DNA from 3 places in the Desulfovibrio sp. JC010 genome. Region 2 is predicted to be linked to each of the others. Evidence: riboswitches for the same ligand, from Rfam matches in the RefSeq annotation. Region 2 holds a riboswitch; each other region holds the start of a gene.
The links. A riboswitch is a leader RNA that binds a small molecule or an ion and turns the genes downstream of it on or off. The one in region 2 is predicted to bind cobalamin.
Positions count from the first base shown of each region.

Region 1: linked by a shared signal. The riboswitch ahead of FMR86_RS10495 (ribonucleoside triphosphate reductase) and the one ahead of FMR86_RS07715 (sirohydrochlorin cobaltochelatase) in region 2 are both predicted to bind cobalamin.
Region 3: linked by a shared signal. The riboswitch ahead of FMR86_RS01495 (adenosylcobalamin-dependent ribonucleoside-diphosphate reductase) and the one ahead of FMR86_RS07715 (sirohydrochlorin cobaltochelatase) in region 2 are both predicted to bind cobalamin.

Region 1 covers NZ_VOIQ01000008.1:67,501-74,456, forward strand. The annotation lists gene FMR86_RS10485 (methyl-accepting chemotaxis protein) at 1-1,974, opposite strand, end outside; gene FMR86_RS10490 (hypothetical protein) at 2,187-2,417, opposite strand; gene FMR86_RS10495 (ribonucleoside triphosphate reductase) at 2,576-4,633, opposite strand; cobalamin riboswitch at 4,835-4,996, opposite strand; gene FMR86_RS10500 (methyl-accepting chemotaxis protein) at 5,262-6,956, opposite strand, start outside.
Region 2 covers NZ_VOIQ01000005.1:228,215-235,170, reverse strand. The annotation lists gene FMR86_RS07720 (iron ABC transporter permease) at 1-628, opposite strand, end outside; gene FMR86_RS07715 (sirohydrochlorin cobaltochelatase) at 647-1,549, opposite strand; cobalamin riboswitch at 1,653-1,854, opposite strand; gene FMR86_RS07710 (MATE family efflux transporter) at 1,874-3,211, opposite strand; gene trmFO (methylenetetrahydrofolate--tRNA-(uracil(54)-C(5))-methyltransferase (FADH(2)-oxidizing) TrmFO) at 3,326-4,642, opposite strand; gene FMR86_RS07700 (ABC transporter ATP-binding protein) at 4,742-5,704, shown strand; gene FMR86_RS07695 (ABC transporter ATP-binding protein) at 5,720-6,676, shown strand; gene glsA (glutaminase A) at 6,729-6,956, opposite strand, start outside.
Region 3 covers NZ_VOIQ01000001.1:305,627-312,582, forward strand. The annotation lists gene FMR86_RS01475 (4Fe-4S dicluster domain-containing protein) at 1-282, opposite strand, end outside; gene FMR86_RS01480 (sigma-54-dependent Fis family transcriptional regulator) at 535-1,914, shown strand; gene FMR86_RS01485 (citrate synthase) at 2,327-3,616, shown strand; tRNA gene FMR86_RS01490 (tRNA-Leu) at 3,829-3,915, shown strand; cobalamin riboswitch at 4,067-4,204, shown strand; gene FMR86_RS01495 (adenosylcobalamin-dependent ribonucleoside-diphosphate reductase) at 4,393-6,956, shown strand, end outside.

The sequences.
Region 1 (6,956 bases), on a different contig from region 2:
CTCACCTACCTCGCTGGTGGCATTCATTGTGGATTCAGCAAGCTTGCGCACTTCATCGGCGACCACAGCGAATCCGCGTCCGGCATCACCCGCACGGGCGGCCTCGATGGCGGCGTTAAGGGCCAGCAGGTTGGTCTGGTCCGCAATATCACTGATCACACCCATGATATTGCCGATACCGTCGGCCTGCTTACCGAGATCAGCCATATCCTTCTGCATCTGGTCGGACTGCTTCCTGATCAGGGAAATGGTTTCAACGGCCTGCACCACCCTCTGCTCACCTTCACCGGCCTTCTGCTGTGAAACATCGGCCAGCTCGGCGGCGGTAGAGGCATTACGGGCCACTTCAAATACAGTGGAATTCATCTCATCCATAGCAGTAGCAGCCTCACTGGCCATAACTGACTGTTCTTCTGCACCACGGCTGGATTGTTCCACCTGAGCGGCCAAGGCTTCGGAAAAACTGGAAACCTGATCAGACACCTCGGTAGCACTGGCTGCAGCCTCGGAAATCATAATACTGTTTTCTTCAATTTGTCGCTGCTGCTCACGGATTTCAGTCATATCGATCCAGATGGTGACCGAACCGAGCATCTTGTGGTCCATATCATAAAACGGAGTAGTAGAGACCATAATATTTTTATGTTTCCCGCTCATAGTCGTGTATTCGACTTCCTGTTGAATCTGATGTTCTTCCTCAATGGCTTTCTGGGAAAGGGTCTTGCGGCCTCTTTCATTATAAAAGAACTCGCCCGGATCCATACCCACAGCCTTTTCAGGACCGATCTTACTTTCAATAAGTTCACAAATCTGGGAGTTGGCCCAGAGGATATTATTTTCAGGGCCGACAATGGAACACGGCAGAACCAGACCGTTAAGAACGCCTTCGGAAAAACCGAGCTTGTTTTTCAGCTCCGCCACCATGAAGTCTATATTTTCGGAAAGATCTTTGAGTTCGCAAACAAATTTTCCTTCAAGCTCAGCCTTAAAATTGCCGTGGGCAATCTCGCTGGTAAAATCACGGATGACAGCCATGGGACCGGTAACCTGCTTGCGGATGGTCAACACAATAGCCCCCACAAGAATCAGGATCATTACAGCACCCATGCCGATAAGTACATTACGCTGTTCATGGGCAGTACGGCTCAAGTCAGAAACATAAGCGGACATGCAGACCACCCATCCGGTGGAAGGTACAACCTGAAAAGACTGGACTTTGGCCCGTCCTTCCCATTCATATTCGGTTTTGCCTTTGGAAGTTGCAAGACTGTCTTTAACAAACTGGTACTTGGATATATCTTTCAGGACAAGATCCTGACTTACCTTATGGGCAATGATACGACCTTTTTGATCCAGAATATAGGCATAGCCGTCTTCACCGATGGTAATATCGCCGATCATGGCCTGCGCATACTGCTGCCAGTCCACAGACATAAGGAAACCGCCAAGGAGTTTGCCCTGTGCGTCATGCACCGGAACAGCCATAACCACGATAAAACGATCATCAAGCACCGATTTCAACACATCGGATACCGCAAACTGTTTACCGTTCAAAACCTCGCGCACATACTGGCGGGAACTTAAATCCGCCCCTGCCGCACTCTGTCCATTGGATTTAACCCCGAAGACAATCTTCGCGCTGCGGTCAAACGCGGCGAGGGTTGCCAGCTTTTTATTATTTTTGATCCGGTTAAGCAGCTGTTTCTGTGCCCGTTCAGCGGCTGCACTATCGACAAACCCGTCCCGCACATCCTTGTTGCCGGCAAAGGCAAGCAGACTGCTGCGCGACTGTTTTAAAAAATTTTCTACATCATTTGTCAGCTTATTATTCAGAACATTCATATTCTGTTCCTGAATATGCATCACCGCAGAGTTGGTCATGGAACTGACCACAACCACAAACGCAGCGACAGAGACAAAAACGACAGCCGTAATCAAAACAGCAAGCCCAGTATTTATACTCTTAAATTTCATCCTAAACCCCTTATTATTAACAATTGAACACGCGCCATTGATGCATGAACGAGAACATTAATAATAAATTTTCTTTAAATCCTATTATTTTCGGGCCATAGCGATAAATTTATAATTGCCCAATTTAATTACTCAATCTGGATTAAACCACACCAAAAAAGCCCACTCTACAAAATGCAGAGTGGGCTTTTCATTAATACTAATCGTCTATCTTATTTGGACTTATTGTAATCTTCCAACAGCCCGTTCATTTTATTAAGCAGTTCACCACGCTCCTGAGCGACTTTTTTCCACTTCTTCTTTTCACTTTTCAGGGCCTCCACAGTGTGCAGCAGGTCCTGAATGGTGTTGGCAGGGTAGCCGTGCTTGGCATAGCTTCCCTTGCGAAGCTCTTCATCATTTCTCTGGCGCAGGGCGCGTAACTGGCTGGCTGATAATATCATACTCATATACTGTTAATGGTTCGGGTCAGTACACAAATTACATCCTGAAAACCGCCAACGCAAGCAATTACAAAATTTTATAAATACTACGCAGCAGAAGGTCCGGGAAAAATTCCCCGGACCTTGATTTTAATCTGTGCAGCTGAAAAGAACCAGTCCTAGCATGCGCATGAAGTCTGGCTGTATTCAGTCCTTTCGCGATACTCTTCCTTTTTACCCTTGTTCCAGCGGTTGACCGGACGGTAGTAACCCACAATGCGGGTGTATACCTCGGCATCCTTGCCGCAATCGGGGCATTCGAAGTGCTCGCCGTAAATGTAGCCGTGATCCTCGCAGACCGAAAAGGTCGGGGTCACCGAGATGTAAGGAATCTTGGTGTTGGTCATGGCCTTGATAATGAAGTTCTTCAGAGCGGTGGTGTCGGGCACAGCTTCACCGAGGAAGGTGTGGAACACGGTGCCGCCGTTATAAAGGGTCTGCAGCTCGTTCTGGTGCTCAAGGGCGTAGACAACGTCCTCGGTGGAACCTACGGGCAGCAGGGTGGAGTTGGTGTAGTACGGGGTATCACCACCGGAAGTGAAGATGTCGGCGTAGAGATTCTTATCGATCTTGGCCAGACGGTAGCAGGTACCTTCACCCGGAGTCGCTTCAAGATTGAAGAGGTTTCCGGTCTCTTCCTGAAACTCAACAGTCAAATCACGCAGGTGGTGCAGAACCCTCTGCATGAGGCGTGAGCCGGAGGGGGTGTCGATGCCTTTGCCCAGCAGGTTGTGGCAGGCTTCGTTACCGCCGATCAGACCGATGGTGGAGAAGTGGCCCTTGAAGCCGTTCTTCAGGTAACGCTGGGAGAAGGGAAACATGCCGTTCTCAAAATTGGCGGTAACCAGCTTGCGCTTGTACTCAAGGGAATCCTTGGCCTGAGAGGCGTACTCGGTGATAAGGTCGAGAAAATCTTCCTCACCCTGTGCGAGGTAGGCCAGCTTGGGCAGGTTCAGGGTGACAACACCGATGGAACCGGTCAGGTCTCCGGCACCGAACAGGCCGCCGGTCTTCTTGCGGATCTCGCGCAGGTCCATCTGCAGCCGGCAGCACATGGAACGCACGTCCTCAGGATTGAGGTCGGAGTTGATGAAGTTCTGGAAGTAAGGCGCGCCGTATTTGGCGGTCATCTGCAGGAGCAGCTCGCCCACTTCGCTTTCCCACGGAAAGTCCGGGGTGACGTTGTATGTAGGAATGGGGAATGAAAAAATGCGGCCGTCGGAGTCACCTTCGAGCATGACTTCAACGAAAGCACGGTTGATCATCTCCATTTCCGCTTCGTATTCACCGTAAGTAGTATCCTGAAATTCACCGCCGATAATGACCGGTTCGCTGGCAATGTGCTTGGGCGGAACAAGGTCAAAAGTGAAGTTGGTGAACGGGCTCTGGCCGCCCCAGCGGGAGGTGGTGTTCAGGTTGAAGATCAGCTTCTGCACGATCTGTTTCACACGGTCATAGTCCAGACCGTCGTGACGGATGAAGGGAGCGAGGTAGGTATCAACGTTGTTGAAAGCCTGCGCACCGGCCCATTCGTTCTGCAGGGTGCCGAGGAAATTGACCATCTGTCCGGTTACGGAATCAAAATGGCGTGCCGGACCGGAGGAGCAGCGGCCCTTGAGGCCGAAGCCGTCCAGCAGCAGGTCACGCAGAGACCAGCCCGCGCAGTATCCGGCAAGACCGAAAGAAAGGTCATGGATGTGGAAATAACCGTGCTCGTGGGCCAGCCTGATTTCCTCAGGATATTTTTCAAGGCAGTAACGGGCCTGAACCGCTCCGGACATGTGCAGCATCAGTCCCTGAAAGGAGTGGCCCATGTTGGAGTTTTCATTTACGCGCCAGTCGGAACGGTCGAGGTAGCTTTCGATGGTTCCGGCGATATCGAGGTAGGTTTCATCCTGACGGCGCAGTTCGCGGCGTTTTTCACGGTAGATGATGTAGCGTTCGGCAACAGAGTAGAGACGGTTCTCCATGAGTACCAGCTGGACCATATCCTGAACCATTTCCTGTTCGGGAACATCCACTTCGGCAAGCTTATGCTCAACCTTGCGGCCGAGACGTTTACTCAGCAGGGGATCTTTGATGCCGCTGGCTTTGAGGGCTTTAAAAATCGCTTCAGAAATACGGTCTGTAGACCAGGATTCGAGACATCCGTCACGTTTGAGAATTTGTTTGGGCATTAAACTACCTGTTAAAATTTTGTCCGCACACATCACCGCCACGCCGGAAAAAGGACGCAGAAAAGGATGCAACCTCCCCAGATTGCAAGCCCACGGCCCAGCCGTGTCTCATGGTGGTGTGGCAATTGGCGCAGGAGGCCCGGTAGGCGCATCCCGCAGGACTTTTGAAACCGGAAAAATGTCAGAAACAAGGTTTCCGGTCAGTTTGATTCTACCTCAGGCCGGGTTGCTGGCTCGGGGATAATGCACAGAATGCTTCCCTCACAGCGGCAGGACCGCCCCGGATTCAAACCGGGTTCCCGTCGTGTCCGTTCACAAATTGCTCAGAAAGCAGCAACGGACTCCTGAAGTGCTGACGACTGAGAACAGTCTACCAGACTTAAGACTGCGGTCAAGACTCTCTAGACTTTTTCTTAATGGACACCCTCTCAGCCCTTGGGGGGCTTGGCATAATCAGTGTAGAACAATAGTTTTCCACAGTTGTTCTTTACATGTTCAAAACCATTTAAGAGGTTGATTTAGAGGGAAAATATCCTGACCTTTTTCACAAAAATTCAGCCGGACAAAATTGCCCGGCTGAAATATTTTTTCGCATGGCTGTAACAGCAACTAAAACCTGATTGCGAGCCTAAACCGTTCGGCATTCCTCCCGCAATCCATCAATCAATGAACGCAATTCCATTGCCAGAATGGAAAGATCCTTTGCCGAATCATTGGACTTTTCCATGGACTGGGTAGTCAGCTCCGCCATTTGATTAATATTTTTGGACGACGAGTTAATTTGGTCCGAAGATACGGACTGTTCTTCAGCTGCAGCAGAAATATTCTGGACCTGTCCTGTAACACCGTTCACAAGGCTGACTATCTCCTCCAGAGCCTCCCCGGCCTGTTCAGCCAGACGGGTACTGTCCAATACGGATTTGGCTGCTTGCTCCATGGACTGCACATTGGCATGGGAACTTTCCTGAATGGCTTCAACAACAAGGCTCACATCCTTGGTGGCGTCCATGGTCTTCTCGGCCAGCTTGCGAACTTCATCAGCCACCACGGCAAAACCGCGTCCGGCATCCCCGGCTCGCGCAGCCTCAATTGCCGCGTTCAGGGCCAGCAGATTGGTCTGGTCTGCAATATCGCTGACCACGGACATGATCCGTCCGATATCCTCGACCCGGACATTCATCTGGTTAAGACTATCCTTGAGCTGCTCACTCTGTTCCTTGACACTGAATATGGAACTGATGGCTTCCCCGGTCATTTCCGCGCCCCGGTTGGCGGTGTCCATTGCTTCCCCGGCCCCGACCACAGCGTCTGAACAACTGCGGGCCACGCCCTGAATGGAGCAGGTCATCTGATCAAGGGCGGAAGTGGATTCGGAAAGGCTGGATTGCTGTTCCCGCGCCCTTCTGCTGGAATCAGCAACATGATTGCTGATTTCATCCGACGCCACAGAAAGACCGCTGACAATCTGCTCCAGATTGCGGACCACATCCAGCACGCCCTGCCTGCGAGCATTCTCCGCTTCCTTCTGGGCTTCGCTCAAGCCTTGCAAGGCTTCCCGGGCCGCCTCCGCCTCACGCTCGGCAGCAGCAGTGGCCCTCTCCACCTTTTCCCGGTCTATCTCAATCACATGCATCAGACTGTTGAATGAATCAGCCAGATCCCCCAATTCACCATTACCCTCCTGCTTAACCCGGAAGGACAAGTCGGCAGTACCCTGGCCTATCTCGCGGCTGGTGCGGGCCATATCACCGATAATTCTGCGCAGAGGAAGAATGATGACCCTGCGGCTGACAAGAATCAAACCGATTCCGATCAACGCAGCCAGCGCACTCAAACCGCTGACTAAATATACGGCCCGCTGCTGCATGTCATTGTAGCTTTCCACCTGCGCCGAACGGATGGAGTGCTCAAGTCCGATCAATGCCGCACGAGCCGTATCCATGGCCTGCATGGATTTATTCATTTTCAGGCTGAGGCTGTAATAGGACTTGAAGACTTCAAGATATTCCCCGGTCAAATCCACAATCTTATTAAACAATTTTGCCTCACGCCCCTTTGTGAACAAGGGGGCGAACTGCGGATAGGATGCACCCATGGATGAATCCGGATCAATCCCCATGAGTTTCTCAATATCAACAATAAGCCCGGACCCGCTGGCCGCATCTTTATAAAGGATGAAATCCTTGGCCATTTCCTGAAAACCGAGAGGCTTGTTTAGCAGGATGGCTGAAACCTGACGTTTGGCTGCCAGTTCATTCAGTCCGTCAATAGAGCCGGACATATCCTGAAGAAGAGTGCCAAGATCACGTCCCTGCAGGGCTTG
Region 2 (6,956 bases):
GATGACTCCAGCCGCGCCCCTGAAAACTGCCCATGATCCAAAAAACAATGGACGTCACGGACTCCTCATCAAGGGATTTAAGCAGGGAAATGAGCGCGGAAAGAAAAGTCGCCACCACAATCCCGGCCAGAACCATGGTTTCCCGGCGCAGTCTTCCACCGATCCGGCCCAGCATGAGCACCGCGCCAAGCGCGGCCATTGCCCCGGCAAGTGCCGCCAGCGGCAGGAACAGATTACCGAATCTGGTCCACAGTTCAGCACCGAGCACGGTCGAACCGGAGAAAATTGCCAGACTGGCTCCGAAAGCAGCACCGCTGCTTACCCCGAGGGTAAACGGGTCAGCCAGAGGGTTGCGCAAAATGCCCTGATAAACAGTCCCGGCCACAGCCAGCGACATACCCACCAGAAAAGAAAGACAGACCCGGCTGAGTCGCAGATCAATAATAATAAACGAAAGGGCCTGATCAACCTTCTGGGTACCGGTACCGAGAACGGACTTGAATACCGCCAGAACCTGTGCAGGTTCAGTTCCGTAAGCCCCGAAAAGACAGGCGGCAAAGATGGAAACCGGCACGAGCAAGGACAGTACTATAACTGCCTGCGCCCTTCTATTACCTGAAAATTCCATCCTCACCGCCTGATTTAATTAATGAGCATCAAGGTGCTTGAAAGCAACCTTGAGATGGTCAACCCAGATATCCACAACCTGCGGGAATTCAGCGGTACCCTTGAGTACGGGAACACACTTGTAACCATCTTTGGTCAATTCGGATTTCCATGAATCATCTTCATCACCAGCCATATCGTTACGGGCATGGTCACCGGCAACAGACATGAAAGGCATAAGGAAGACTTTCTTGGCTTTGCTCTTCTTGAGCAGCACTTTCACCTCATCAAGGGAAGGTGCACCTTCAACAGTTCCAACAAAAATCTTAGGGTCAACCTTGGAGAAATAATCCTGAGAAGCGGGGTAGTAAATATTGGCAAAGTGGTGGGTTCCGTGGCCCATAAGCACAACAGCATCCTTGGCCTTGCGGTCTTTGGGAATGTTGGCAACAACGGCCTTTACAGTACGCCGCATGTCTTCATCGGAGTAAAGGAGCGGCTTGCCCACAGTTACTTTGCTGATACCTTTGGGCATGCCTTCGAAGGCTTCCACGGTTTCAACTATTCCGAAATATTCTTCACCGGGAATGGTATGCAGGGACTGCACGGCTACATGGGTAAAACCTGCATCCATCATCTTGGTCATAGCCATAACCGGGGAATCAACAATCTTGCCTTCTTTAGCCAGCACATCTCTGATAATAGCCGAAGAATAGGACCAGTAAACCGGAACACCGGGGAAAGCCTTTTTCACAGCCTTGTCGATGGCATCAAATGCAGGCTGGGTCTCGGGCATGCTGGAACCGAAAGCAGCCAGCATAATGCCTTTTTTAACAGGTTTGGCTTCACCGTGTCCGGCCATGGCAAGTGAAGGAATCAGCAGAAAACAGGCAAGAAGAAATGCGGGGATGAACTTGGATTTGTCCCCAAAACGACACTGCATAACAGTCTCCTGGAATTTGGGGGGCTTATAAGATTGTGGAACCATGCACATTCAAACATGCACAGTATTTCTGACAGGCAAAAGCCCCGTTGTCCGTCAGAATGATCGTGATTTGTACCCGGGCAGGTCTTCCGACTCGTCCTATTTCACCCGGCCTTCCCGAATTTAATCAGTGGCACGCAGGATCAAACTGGCTTTGATCCACGGGGTAAAAAATACACAGGACTCACGGCGGCGGGTCCGTCCCCGACTTTCACGGGGTTCCCTATTAAGCTCGCGAGAGCACCTCAGGCAAAAGCTTGATATGATTGTTCACTCACGTTGTCAATCCTGACGCAACGCAAGCGGACCATTTCCAATCCCCGGCCAGATGCGGATCATACCGAACAAAGCCCGCAAACTGGTCCATAATCCGGCCACTATCCAGATCCAAAACAGCATATTTTCCGGCTGGAGCCAATCTACCACAAAAAGGGCACTCGCGCTGGTAAGAACAGCTGTCAGCATGGCATTACGCAAATAGCGGAAATCCCCGGTTCCAAGATGAATTCCGTCCGTGGCAAATGAAAGCGAGTTGATCGGCTGCAAAAAAGTAACTGCCAGCCATGCCGGACCAAAGACCATGGACGCTTCTTCCGGAACCAACAGCCAGACAACAGGCTGCTGCCCCAGATACATGCCGATGGTCAGCAGCACCCCGGTAACGAAACTCCATTTGCAGACCAGTGACGCGACTTTGCGCGCTGTTCCCCGGTCTGCGCGGCCCACAAAATAGCCCACCAGAGATTGCCCGCTGATAGCAAAAGCATCCAGAAAAAGGGCCAGAAAAACATAAAACTGGCGGATAGCCTGATGTGCGGCCCCGGACTCCGCCCCGGCCTTGGTGGCAAAACGGGTGCAGAGCAGCAGGAACAAACATACGCACCCGGTACGCACAAACATATCCCCGCCGATCACAAACAGCCGCCGTGCATCCGAAAGGCTGAATCCAAGATTAAAACCGTAATGTCTACGCACCACCAGCACCGCCCAGACTGCGCCGATCCACTGGCTGATGGCACTTGCCAGCGCAGCACCGCCCACGCCCATAACCGGGAACGGCCCTTTACCGAACACAAGCCCCCAGTCCAGCACCACGTTGATCGCGTTCATGCCCACCGCAATCCACAGCGGGGAACGCATATCCTGATAGCCGCGCAAAGAGCCGAAGCAGGCCAGCACCACCAGCACTGCCGGAGCACCCAGCAGACGGTAGCCCATGTAGTCCACGGCCAGATCACGCACGGTCCCTTCGCCGCCCATCATCACCGCGATATGCCCTAAAAACGGATAGACAAGAACAATCAAAACCATGCCCAGCACAGCGGAAATCCCCGCCGCCATCCAGCCCAGCGATGCAGCCCTCTCCAGATCGCCCTTGCCCAGAGCGTGTGAGACTTCAGTCTGAGTACCGATGCCCAAGAATCCGAAAACCCAGAACACGGACGAGAACACAATAGTCCCGATGCCCAGCGAGGCCAGCGGCTCAGGCCCCAGTTTGGCAACAAAGGCAGTATCCACCAGCCCGGTCAAAGGCTCGGCGACCATAGAGAAAAGAACCGGAATCGCCAAAGTCAGCAATGTCCGGTTCGGTTTAATTTCAAAAGGATGTTTATTTGTCATTAGAGATGCCTTCGGCGACCCTGCCGGGGGCCTTAAACCCTTTTGCAAAAGGGTTTAAGAATCCCAAAACCTTTTAGTTGGTTTTAATAATGAATAGCTTTGAAAATTGTGCTGTTAGAAGTTCGCGTTGAACCAGCTTTCAAAAATTTCCATTGCCCGTTTACCGTAGAGTTCTTTTCTAACTCGCTTGGGTGCGCGTTTATTGAGCGCGGGCATGAGGCCGAACTGGACGTTGGAGGGCTGGAAATTCTTTTTCTTTTCGCGCAGATGCCCGAGCAGTGCGCCCATGGAAGTTTCCGGCGGCGGCGCGGGAAGCTCGTTGCCCTTGGCCTGCTCGGCGAGCATGCGCCCTACCCAGAGTCCGCAGGCTGCGGATTCGAGATAACCTTCCACTCCGGTGATCTGTCCGGCAAGATGAATGCGCGAATCGGCCTTGAGGGCCAGCTTTTCGTCCAGAACTTCCGGGGCGTTGACGTAAGTGTTACGGTGAATGGACCCCATGCGCAGGAATTCCACGTCCTCAAGGCCGGGAATCATGCGGAAAATGCGCTTCTGTTCCGGATACTTGAGCTTGGTCTGAAAACCTACAAGGTTGAAGGCGGTCTTGTCCTTGTTCTCGGCACGCAGCTGGACCACAGCGTAAGCCTGCTCTTCAGTGCGCGGATCGATCAGCCCTACGGGCTTGAGGGGACCAAAGGAAAGGGTCTGCTCGCCACGATCCGCCATTTCCTCGATGGGCAGGCAGCCCTCGAAATGGATTTCCTTTTCAAATTCACGGGGCACGACGCGCTCGCCCTCTTTAAGTTCCTTGATGAAGGAGTAATACTGCTCCTCGGTCATGGGGCAGTTCAGGTAATCGTCATCTTCAGGCTTGTAGCGCGAGCCGTAAAAAGCCACGTCCATGTTCACGGAATCACGGCTGACAATGGGCGCGATGGCATCATAAAAATATAAACGCTGTTCGCCGATTTTGGAGATCAGGCTTTCGGTCAGCCCTTCGGAAGCGAGCGGTCCGGCGCAAACTATAACTTTGGAAAAATCAGCCAGCTCAGGATCATCAAGGGAAGTGATTTCCTTGCGGACCACAGTGATAAATTCGTTCTGCTCGATTTCCTCGGTGACCAGCTTGGAAAAAACTTCACGGTCTACTGCCAGCGCGGAACCAGCGGGAACACGGGCCTTCATTGCTGCTTTCATGAGCACGGAACCGAGGGCTTCCATTTCCTTTTTGAGCACCCCGATGGCGGTGTTCAGCTCACCGGAACGCAGGGAATTGGAACAAACCAGCTCCGCCAGACCGGGCAGGTGGTGGGCCTCGGAATATTTATCAGGCTTCATTTCATAGAGAACGACTTCAACCTCAGCCTTGGCCAGCTGCATTACACATTCACACCCGGCCAGTCCGCCACCGATTACTGCGATTTTATCCACGTATATTACTCCAAAGTCGATTGTATTTTTATGTTATCTAAACTATTAAATATTAGATGTGTTTCGCGATCCTGCAAAATTATACATAACTCACCATTTATGACCGCACCAAAGTTAAAAATCAAGAATCTGACCACATCTTTCGCCACTCCGGGCGGAATCATCAAGGCTGTGGATAATGCCAGTCTGGACTTAGGGCAAGGAGAAACTTTAGCCATCGTCGGTGAATCCGGCTGCGGCAAGACCGTACTTTCCCTCTCGGTAATGGGGCTTATCCCCGATCCGCCGGGCCGGATCACAGGCGGACAGGTCCTTTACCGTGATCAGGATCTTGTACAACTCTCCGAACAGAAGCTGCAGAAAATACGCGGGAACCATTTATCAATGGTCTTTCAGGAGCCCATGACCTCGCTGAATCCGGTTTTTAAAATCGGGGACCAGATCGGTGAAACCTTGCGTCTGCATAAAGGTCTGGATAAAAAGCAGGCAGCAGAAGCCGCTGTAGATGCCCTCAAGCTGGTCGGCATCCCCAACCCGCAGAAACGGATCAACAATTTTCCCCATGAACTTAGCGGCGGCATGCGCCAAAGGGTCATGATCGCCATGGCTCTGGTCTGTTCCCCGGAAATCCTCATCGCCGACGAACCCACCACCGCGCTGGATGTGACCATTCAATCCCAGATTCTACGGCTGCTGGATGATCTGAAACACAAAATGAACGGCTCGCTCATGCTCATCACCCATGACCTTGGCGTGGTGGCACGGGTGGCAACACGGGTGGCGGTTATGTACGCGGGACAGATTGTGGAATCAGCTTCCATTTCCGATATTTTTAAAGAACCGTTACACCCGTACACGCAGGGGCTGCTCAATTCCGTGCCCCGGCTGGGCTGCCGCACGGAACTTACCCCCATCCCCGGCAATGTCCCCGCCCTGCTGGACCTGCCCCGCGGCTGCCGCTTCAACCCGCGCTGTGAGCGGGCCTTTGACCTCTGCCGTGAACAGGAACCGCAGCTTTTGGAAAAAGACGGCAGACAGTTACGCTGCTGGCTGCATACATAATAAAATGAGTCAAAAATGAACGAAAACATTCTGGAAATAAAAACCGTCAAACGCCACTACCCGGTCAGCAACGGCCTTTTTTCCATGTCCAAGGCCACAGTCAAAGCAGTTAACGACGTCACACTTGAGGTAAAAAAAGGTGAAACTCTCGGACTGGTGGGAGAATCCGGCTGCGGTAAATCCACCCTCGCCCGATTGCTTACCGGACTGGAAAAGCCGGATCAAGGGACCATAAATTTCAAAGGACGCAAGCTTGATGACTGGACCACAGCCGAACGCAGCACCATGCTCCAAATGGTCTTTCAGGACCCGTATTCCTCGCTCAATCCGCGCCAGCGAATCGGCAATATTATTTCCGAATCCATGCGTATCCACAAATCCGGCAGTAAAGAAGAGATTCAACAGCGGGTGGAAAAACTGCTGGTTCAGGTCGGCTTAAGACCGGAGCACCACAAACGCTACCCCCACGAATTTTCCGGAGGTCAGCGTCAGCGCGTTGCCATCGCCCGGGCCATTGCCATGAACCCGGACCTGATCATCTGTGATGAACCCGTATCAGCACTGGACGTTTCCGTGCAGGCACAGGTTCTCAACCTGCTTAAATCCATCCAGCAGGAATTCGGACTGAGCTACGTATTCATTTCCCACGACCTCTCGGTGGTCAGCCACATCAGCGACCGAGTGGCGGTCATGTATCTGGGCCGGCTTATGGAAATCACCACTGCGGAAAAGCTCTACAGCAATCCCCAGCATCCCTACACACAAATCCTGCTTGATGCTGTTCCGGTCCCGGACCCGGCAGTTCAGGGAGAGGATGTAGTTATCGAAGGAGATATGCCCAGCCCTATTTCACCCCCCTCAGGATGTCCTTTCCACCCCCGCTGCCCAAAGGCCATGGATATTTGTTCGCAGGAGCAACCGGAACTCAAAGAGACGGAAAGCGATCATAAGGTCGCTTGTCATTTGTATTAAAAACCCCAAAAGGCCGGAGCGTCAGCCCCGGCCTTTCATCTTTCTACAGGAATCACGGATTCAAAACATGTAGCTCCAAATTTTCCGACAATTTCGTCATGGCCTTTACACCACGTGCGGAATTCCCGAATTTATCTAAAGGAGGCGAAAAAGTTGCAATCGCAAATCGCCCCGGCACAACTGCTACAATTCCTCCTCCTACCCCGCTTTTGGCTGGCAGTCCGGTACGGAAAAAAAACGGCCCCGTGGAATCATAAAGCCCGGCAATGGTCATGACAGA
Region 3 (6,956 bases), on a different contig from region 2:
TGTGCGGTCCGACCAGTCTTCCACCTTGACCCGCGAGGTTGGGTACATTTCAGGATATGGCTTCTCCGGCTTGGGAAACTTTGGTTCATTAACTTCGCGGCAGGCCGAAACGCATTCGCCGCATGCGATACACTTGGATAAATCAAGCAGGGTACAGAGTTCTTCGCTGTCTCTACCTGCGGCGGCCGCGACTTCACGGGCAGGCAGGAGCATGGCCGCACTTCCGGCCCCCAGCCCCTTTAAGAAATTCCTGCGTGAAATTCCATTCTTCTTGTCTGTCATTTGTATTCCTTTATGAACTGCAATCAGCTTCATCATGAAACGGTTTTCCTAAGACAAAGCAGAATCCGTACCTACTTTCTACATTCTTCCAATAATCACCATGAACCCTTTGTTTATGCCTAGTACGGTCCATAAACACATCCTCAAAAACCAGAACGGCAGCAAAAACAACTTGAACAAGTGTGCAAACATATGTTCAAATTAAGACACACACTTGAACAATTGAACACTTTTTGAACACAAGGTAGACCTATGACCGAGCAGGACATCAATCTTTATCTGCGGGAAGTAATCGACACCATGAATGACGGGCTGATCATCATCCGACCCAACGGAACTATTATGATGGTCAATGACGCCCTGCTGCGCATGACCGGATTTACCAAAAATAATTTGCTCAACAAGCCCTGCTCTGTACTGGGCTGCGATGCCTGCCGCAGGGTGCGTGAGCAGGCTGAGGGGCATTGGTGCGGACTATTTGAAAAACGCAAAGAAAGCCGCAAGAGCTGCCGTATCATCGACAAAAACGGAAACTACCTGCACGTGCTTAAAAACGCCTCTTTGCTTCGTGGCGAAGAAGGTCAGATTCTCGGGGCGGTAGAAACACTGACAGACATCAGCGAACTGGACCGCAAGGAACTAAAAATCCGTGAACTTTCCCGGAAGTTACAACACGAAGAAACAGGCTTCTGCGGGTTTGTGGGGCACTCTCCCGCCATGCAGAAGGTGTATACCCTGCTACAGAAAGCGGCCCGCTCCGACGGACCGGTAATAATTTTCGGCGAATCAGGTACTGGTAAGGAACTGGCCGCACAAGCTATTCATGAGATGAGCCCGCGCAAAGACAAACCTTTTGTGCAGCTGAACTGCGCCGCGCTCAATGAATCCCTGCTGGAGAGTGAACTTTTCGGACATGTAAAAGGAGCCTTCACCGGGGCCTACCGCCACAGGCAGGGCCGCTTTGAAGAAGCTGCGGACGGTTCCATATTTCTTGATGAAATCGGCGATGTTCCGCTGCCTATTCAGGTGAAACTGCTGCGGGTACTGGAAACACGCTCTTTTGAACGGGTGGGTGAAAACATCAACCTGAACATGGACGCAAGACTGATCACAGCCACCAATCAGGATTTACGCCAGCTGGTGCAGGAAAAACAGTTCCGCGAAGATTTCTTTTTCCGCATCAATGTCATTCCGGTGCATCTGCCGCCCCTGCGAGAACGCAAGGAAGATCTGCCCCTGCTGGTAGATCACTTTATCCAGATGAATGAGCAACTCCGCAACAACGACAGTCCGACCCCGGAAACCATGCGCAAACTTATGGCTTACGACTGGCCCGGCAACGTGCGCGAGCTGAAAAGTGCACTGGAATACGCCGCAGTGGTAAAGGACAACGGCCCGATCCTGCCGGAACACCTACCCCCGCAGATCAGCGATGCGCCGGTTGATAACTGCCATTGCCCGGCCCGGTCCGCCGCAGCGGTCACTGAGCCGGATGAAAAACAAGAACTCATCAATGGACTCAAGCAGGCCGGGGGCAACAAAAGCAAGGCCGCAAAAATCATCGGAGTCAGCCGGGGAACCATCCATAACCGCATGCGTAAATATTCGGTTCAATACAAGCTGGATGAGTAATCACCTATCAGAGAATCCGCACCATTACTGAATTTTATACGGCCTACGCGCTTATTCTAGAAAGATTATACAGGCGTCGCCACTGGACTTTTCGGCTGTTTTTGAGTAAATACTTTCTCAACATCGGGAAAAAGCATCCGCTGTTTCCCCACAAGTCGCCATAAAACCATTTACGCTGGTGCAGCAGTTTCCACAGCCCTGCCCAGTCCGAAAGAAATCACATTTCTGCCCGCTACATATCCGGAACTCCGCAAGGCTCCAGACCTTGCACCCGGACCGCAAGCCCCGGCATCAGGCAGGTCTGCGCTGAACTGGAAAACCAGTGCGCATACTTTGCTTTTGATTGTTGTGGAGAATTGCCACCTAACAGAAACACAATACAGCGCGCACAGACAATTAACCGGAGGAAGACATGAGCGATAAAGACATTGCGATCCTGAAGTATGACGGTAAAGAGTACGAACTGCCCGTAATCCACGGCAGTGAAGGCGAAACAGGCGTAGACATCACTAAACTCCGGGCCCAGAGCGGCCTGATTACCTATGATCCGGGCTACGGCAACACAGGATCATGCACCAGCAACATCACCTTTGTGGACGGCGAAAGAGGTATCCTGCGCTACCGCGGATATCCCATTGAAGATCTTGCCAAACATGGTAAATTCATTGAAACCGCATGGCTGCTCATCTTCGGAGAACTTCCGCTCAAGGAAGATCTGGCCCGTTTTTCCGCCCTGCTCACCGCCGAAGAACTCATCCACGAAGACCTGCGTCACCACTTTGAAGGCTTCCCCGCTCATCGCAACCAGCCCATGGCTATTCTCTCCGCAGTAATCAACGCGCTGGGCAGCCACAACCCGGACCTCAACGACATCACCGACAAGTCCGAATTTTTCCTCGCTGTGGGCAAGATCATCTCCAAGGTGCGGACCATCGCGGCTTTTTCATACCGCAAATCCATCGGCCGCCCCTTTGTATACCCGGACCCGGAACTAAGCTACTGCCACAACTTCCTGCACATGATGTTCTCCATCCCCTACAAGCAGTATGATCCGCCCATTGAAGCGGTTAAGGCCCTTTCGCTCATCTTCCAGCTGCACGCGGACCACGAGCAGAACTGCTCCACCTCCACAGTGCGCATGGTCGGTTCCACACAGGCCAACATCTTTGCTTCCGTATCTTCCGGCATCTGCGCCCTCTGGGGCCCCCTGCACGGCGGAGCAAACGCAGCGGTTATCGACATGCTCGAAACCATCAACAACGGCGACTACACCATCGATGAGTACATCGAGAAGGTGAAGAAGAAAGAATGCCGCCTCATGGGCTTCGGGCACCGCATCTACAAAAGCTTTGACCCGCGTGCAAAAATCCTCAAAAAAGCGACCCACGACCTCCTGCAGCACGGCTTCAGCGATGAACTGCTGGATATCGCCATGCAGCTTGAAGAGCGCGCCCTTTCCGATGATTACTTCATCGAACGCAAGCTCTACCCCAACGTGGACTTCTACTCCGGTATCATCCTGCGTGCGCTGGGCATCCCGGTGGCCATGTTCCCGGTTATGTTCGCCATTGGCCGCATGCCCGGCTGGATTGCCCACTGGTACGAGGATTACACCAACCCCACATCAAGAATTAACCGTCCGCGCCAGATTTACACTGGCGAAACTCCCAGAAATTACGTACCTATAGATTTCAGGAAGTAATTTCAGTCAATATCGGTTCGGGGCTTATCCGGTCCCGGAACGATGGATATACCTACCCGGATATGCCCGTAATCCCGCTCCCCACAAGGGGTGAGATTACGGGCAATACTTTTCCAACGGACCGGAATTTAAATTATTCTCAAAAAAATTAAAGTTTTTTCAAAAAAAAGCTTGCAATTCGCAACCGATATTTATAAACAGTTCTTCGCCGTGCCGAAGTGGTGGAATTGGTAGACACGCTAGGTTCAGGGTCTAGTGGAGGTTTCTCCGTGGAAGTTCGAGTCTTCTCTTCGGCACCATCTTTCTAAAAAGAGCCGCAACAAAAGTTGCGGCTCTTTTGTTTTTTGACCAAAAAGCCCTTCAGTCCTACTGTTCATTGGGCTGGGGGACTTTTTAACCTCGACGGGCAAAAAATTATTGACCGAAGTTTAGAGTTTGTTAAGATTTTTTCTGTTGGTTTCAACTTCAGGTTTTGCAAATCAAAAAGGGAACCCGTTTAAAGTACGGGGCGGTTCTGCCGCTGTGATTCCTGTCCCTGTTCAAGGGACGGGAAAAGCCAGCAACCCGACCTGAAGCATATCTACTCAGATAATCTACACTTCTCTTCAAAATTCAGGTTACGCCTTCTGGGCAGCCTGCACCACAAATCAAAAAATCAAGCTCCGTAAGGGAGTCTCTTGGCGACAGATGTATTCTATCCGGAATACAGCATGTCCGCTGTTTGTGGTTTATTGATCTCAGGGCAGAAGAAAGCCCTTCAAAGGAAATTCATCACCATGACTGAACAAACTGTTATCACCCGCGAATCAGCTAAAATGGCTCTGGAAGAACATAACCGCTTTCAGGAAACCGTCAGTTCCAAAAAATATCAGATCCGCGATCCCAAAGGGCGGTTGCAGGAGCATTCATTTACCGACGTCAAACACAGACTCTGCCGGGAATTTCTAAAGCAGTCCCAATTCGATAAGAACGAAAATGAACAGGTCTGCGAGCTGCTTCAGTCCGGTCGTTTCATCCCCGCAGGCTCCATACTTTCCGGGCTGGGAAATGATTATGCAAAATGCTCGCTCAGCAACTGCTATCTGGCCAAGATTGAATCCGATTCCCTTGAAGGCATCTTCGAAGCCCAGAAAAAACTGGCCCGCACATACTCCTACCGGGGCGGCAGCGGCATCGACATCACCATCCTGCGTCCTTCCGGGGACCCGGTGAACAATGCTGCGGTGACCTCCTCCGGGGCAGTAAGCTTCATGCCCCTTTTCAGCGAACTGACCAACACCATCGGCCAGAACGGACGACGCGGCGCACTGATGATTTCTCTGGACATCCGCCACCCGGAAACCCGCCGTTTCATCTGGTGCAAGAGCAAGCCCGAAGAAATTTTCGGCGTGGATTCCCTGACCGGAAAGGTTCAGGATGTATTCGGTGCCAACATCAGCCTTAAAGTCACTGATGAATTCATGCAGGCAGTGGAAGAAGACAGGGACTGGACCTTCACTTTCCCCGACAGATTCAAAATCAGCGGTAAAATCTGTGATGAATCCACCCTGCAACTGCTGCCGGAAATATACGAAGCACTGAATCCGCAGGTAAATGACCGGATCGAAGCCGAGATTCTCTATAAAGTCACCGCCGTTGATCCGAAAAAGCACCAGATCAAGGTTCAGCCCGACCTTCCGGTTCATGACGGCAGTGAAACTCCTGCCGAAGGAATTCTGACCTTCTCCGTCTCCAGACGCCGCAACGAAACTTCCGACATCTTTGATCCGGTGAAGTCCGTATACAACACCCTCTGGGACGGCGACTACAGCCGCTGGCAGGAGCTTAAACTTCCCTTCAGAAAATATGACACCGTCAAAGCCCGCGACCTACTGGAAGAGATCAGTGAATCCGCATGGAAATCAGGCGATCCGGGTATTCTTTATCAGGACACCACCCAGCGCAATACCCCCGGCACATTCATTGATCCACTGCGGTTAAAACCCATGTCCACCAACCCCTGTGGGGAACAGGCTCTCGGCTACTGGAGCAACTGCCTGCTGGGTGCCATGGTTCTCTACCGCTACGTGGTCAATCCCTTCACCAAAGAAGCGCGTTTCGACAGCGATCTTTTCCACCATGACCTGACCCGGACCATGGCCTTCATGGACACCATGTCCGACCTGAACCAGAACAAGCACCCCCTGCAGAAGCACCGCGACGCCGACAAATACGGCAAACGCATCGGTATCGAATTCACCGGACTGGGTGATATGCTGGCCATGCTTGGCATGCGCTACGGCAGCGATGAGTCCATTGCTTTCATCAAAGAAATCATGCGCGACAAGGCCGTCACCGAAATCTCGGTCAGCGCGGATATTGCCGAGCGTTTCGGTGAAGTTGAAGCTTTGAAGGATAAGGATGCCCGCAAGCGTTTTCTGGACTGCCCGTACATCACCAATCTCGGACTGCCCAAAAAGCTGCAGCAGAAAATCCTGAAAACCGGACTGCGCCATACCGCCTTCAATACTGTCGGTCCCTCCGGTTCCATTTCCATAATGTCCGATAACTGCACTTCGGGCATCGAACCTGTTTTCATGTTCAGCTATGCCCGTGAAACAAGGCTCGAAGCAGGCAAGGTCTTCGAATTCATCCACATGCCTCCGCTGAAATGGATGCTTGAAACCAATCAGGAGCATCTCTTCGGCAAATACACCGCCCAGCAGCTCAAGGAAAAACTGAATTACGTACAGGCTGATGAACTGGACTACATGGACCGCATCCGCATGCAGGCCGCAATCCAGCAGTACACCGACAGTTCCATTTCCTCGACCATCAACCTCGCTGAGGAAACACCCCAGGAAACCATCTTCGAGATTTACCTTGAATCATGGAAAAACGGCCTCAAGGGCGTGACCGTATTCCGCAACGGCTGCAAAAAAGGCGTGCTGAGCAAGAAGGAAGAGCCCAAAGAAACCGATCCGACCATGAAGGGCCAGAATCCCACTCTGGTGGAAAGGGAGCTGGGCGATATTGAGCGGGCCGAGCGTCACCGGGTCATGTGGAAAGGGTCCAAGATGTACATCATCGTATCGCTGGACGATTCCGGCAACCCCATTGAGATATTCGTAAAACTGCCCAAGGAAGCAGGAGTAACCGGGGACGGGTTCTACAATGAGCAGGTCTTTCAGGAGAAATACTCCCTCTGGGAAACCATCACCCGTTTGACCAGCATGCTCCTGCGCGTGGGCATGCCCATCGACCGCATCCTGACCCAGCTGGACCGCTCCAGCTACAATATCATCGACGCGGCAGCGATCATCTCCCGTATCCTGCGCCAGTACATCTCACTGGACATGGA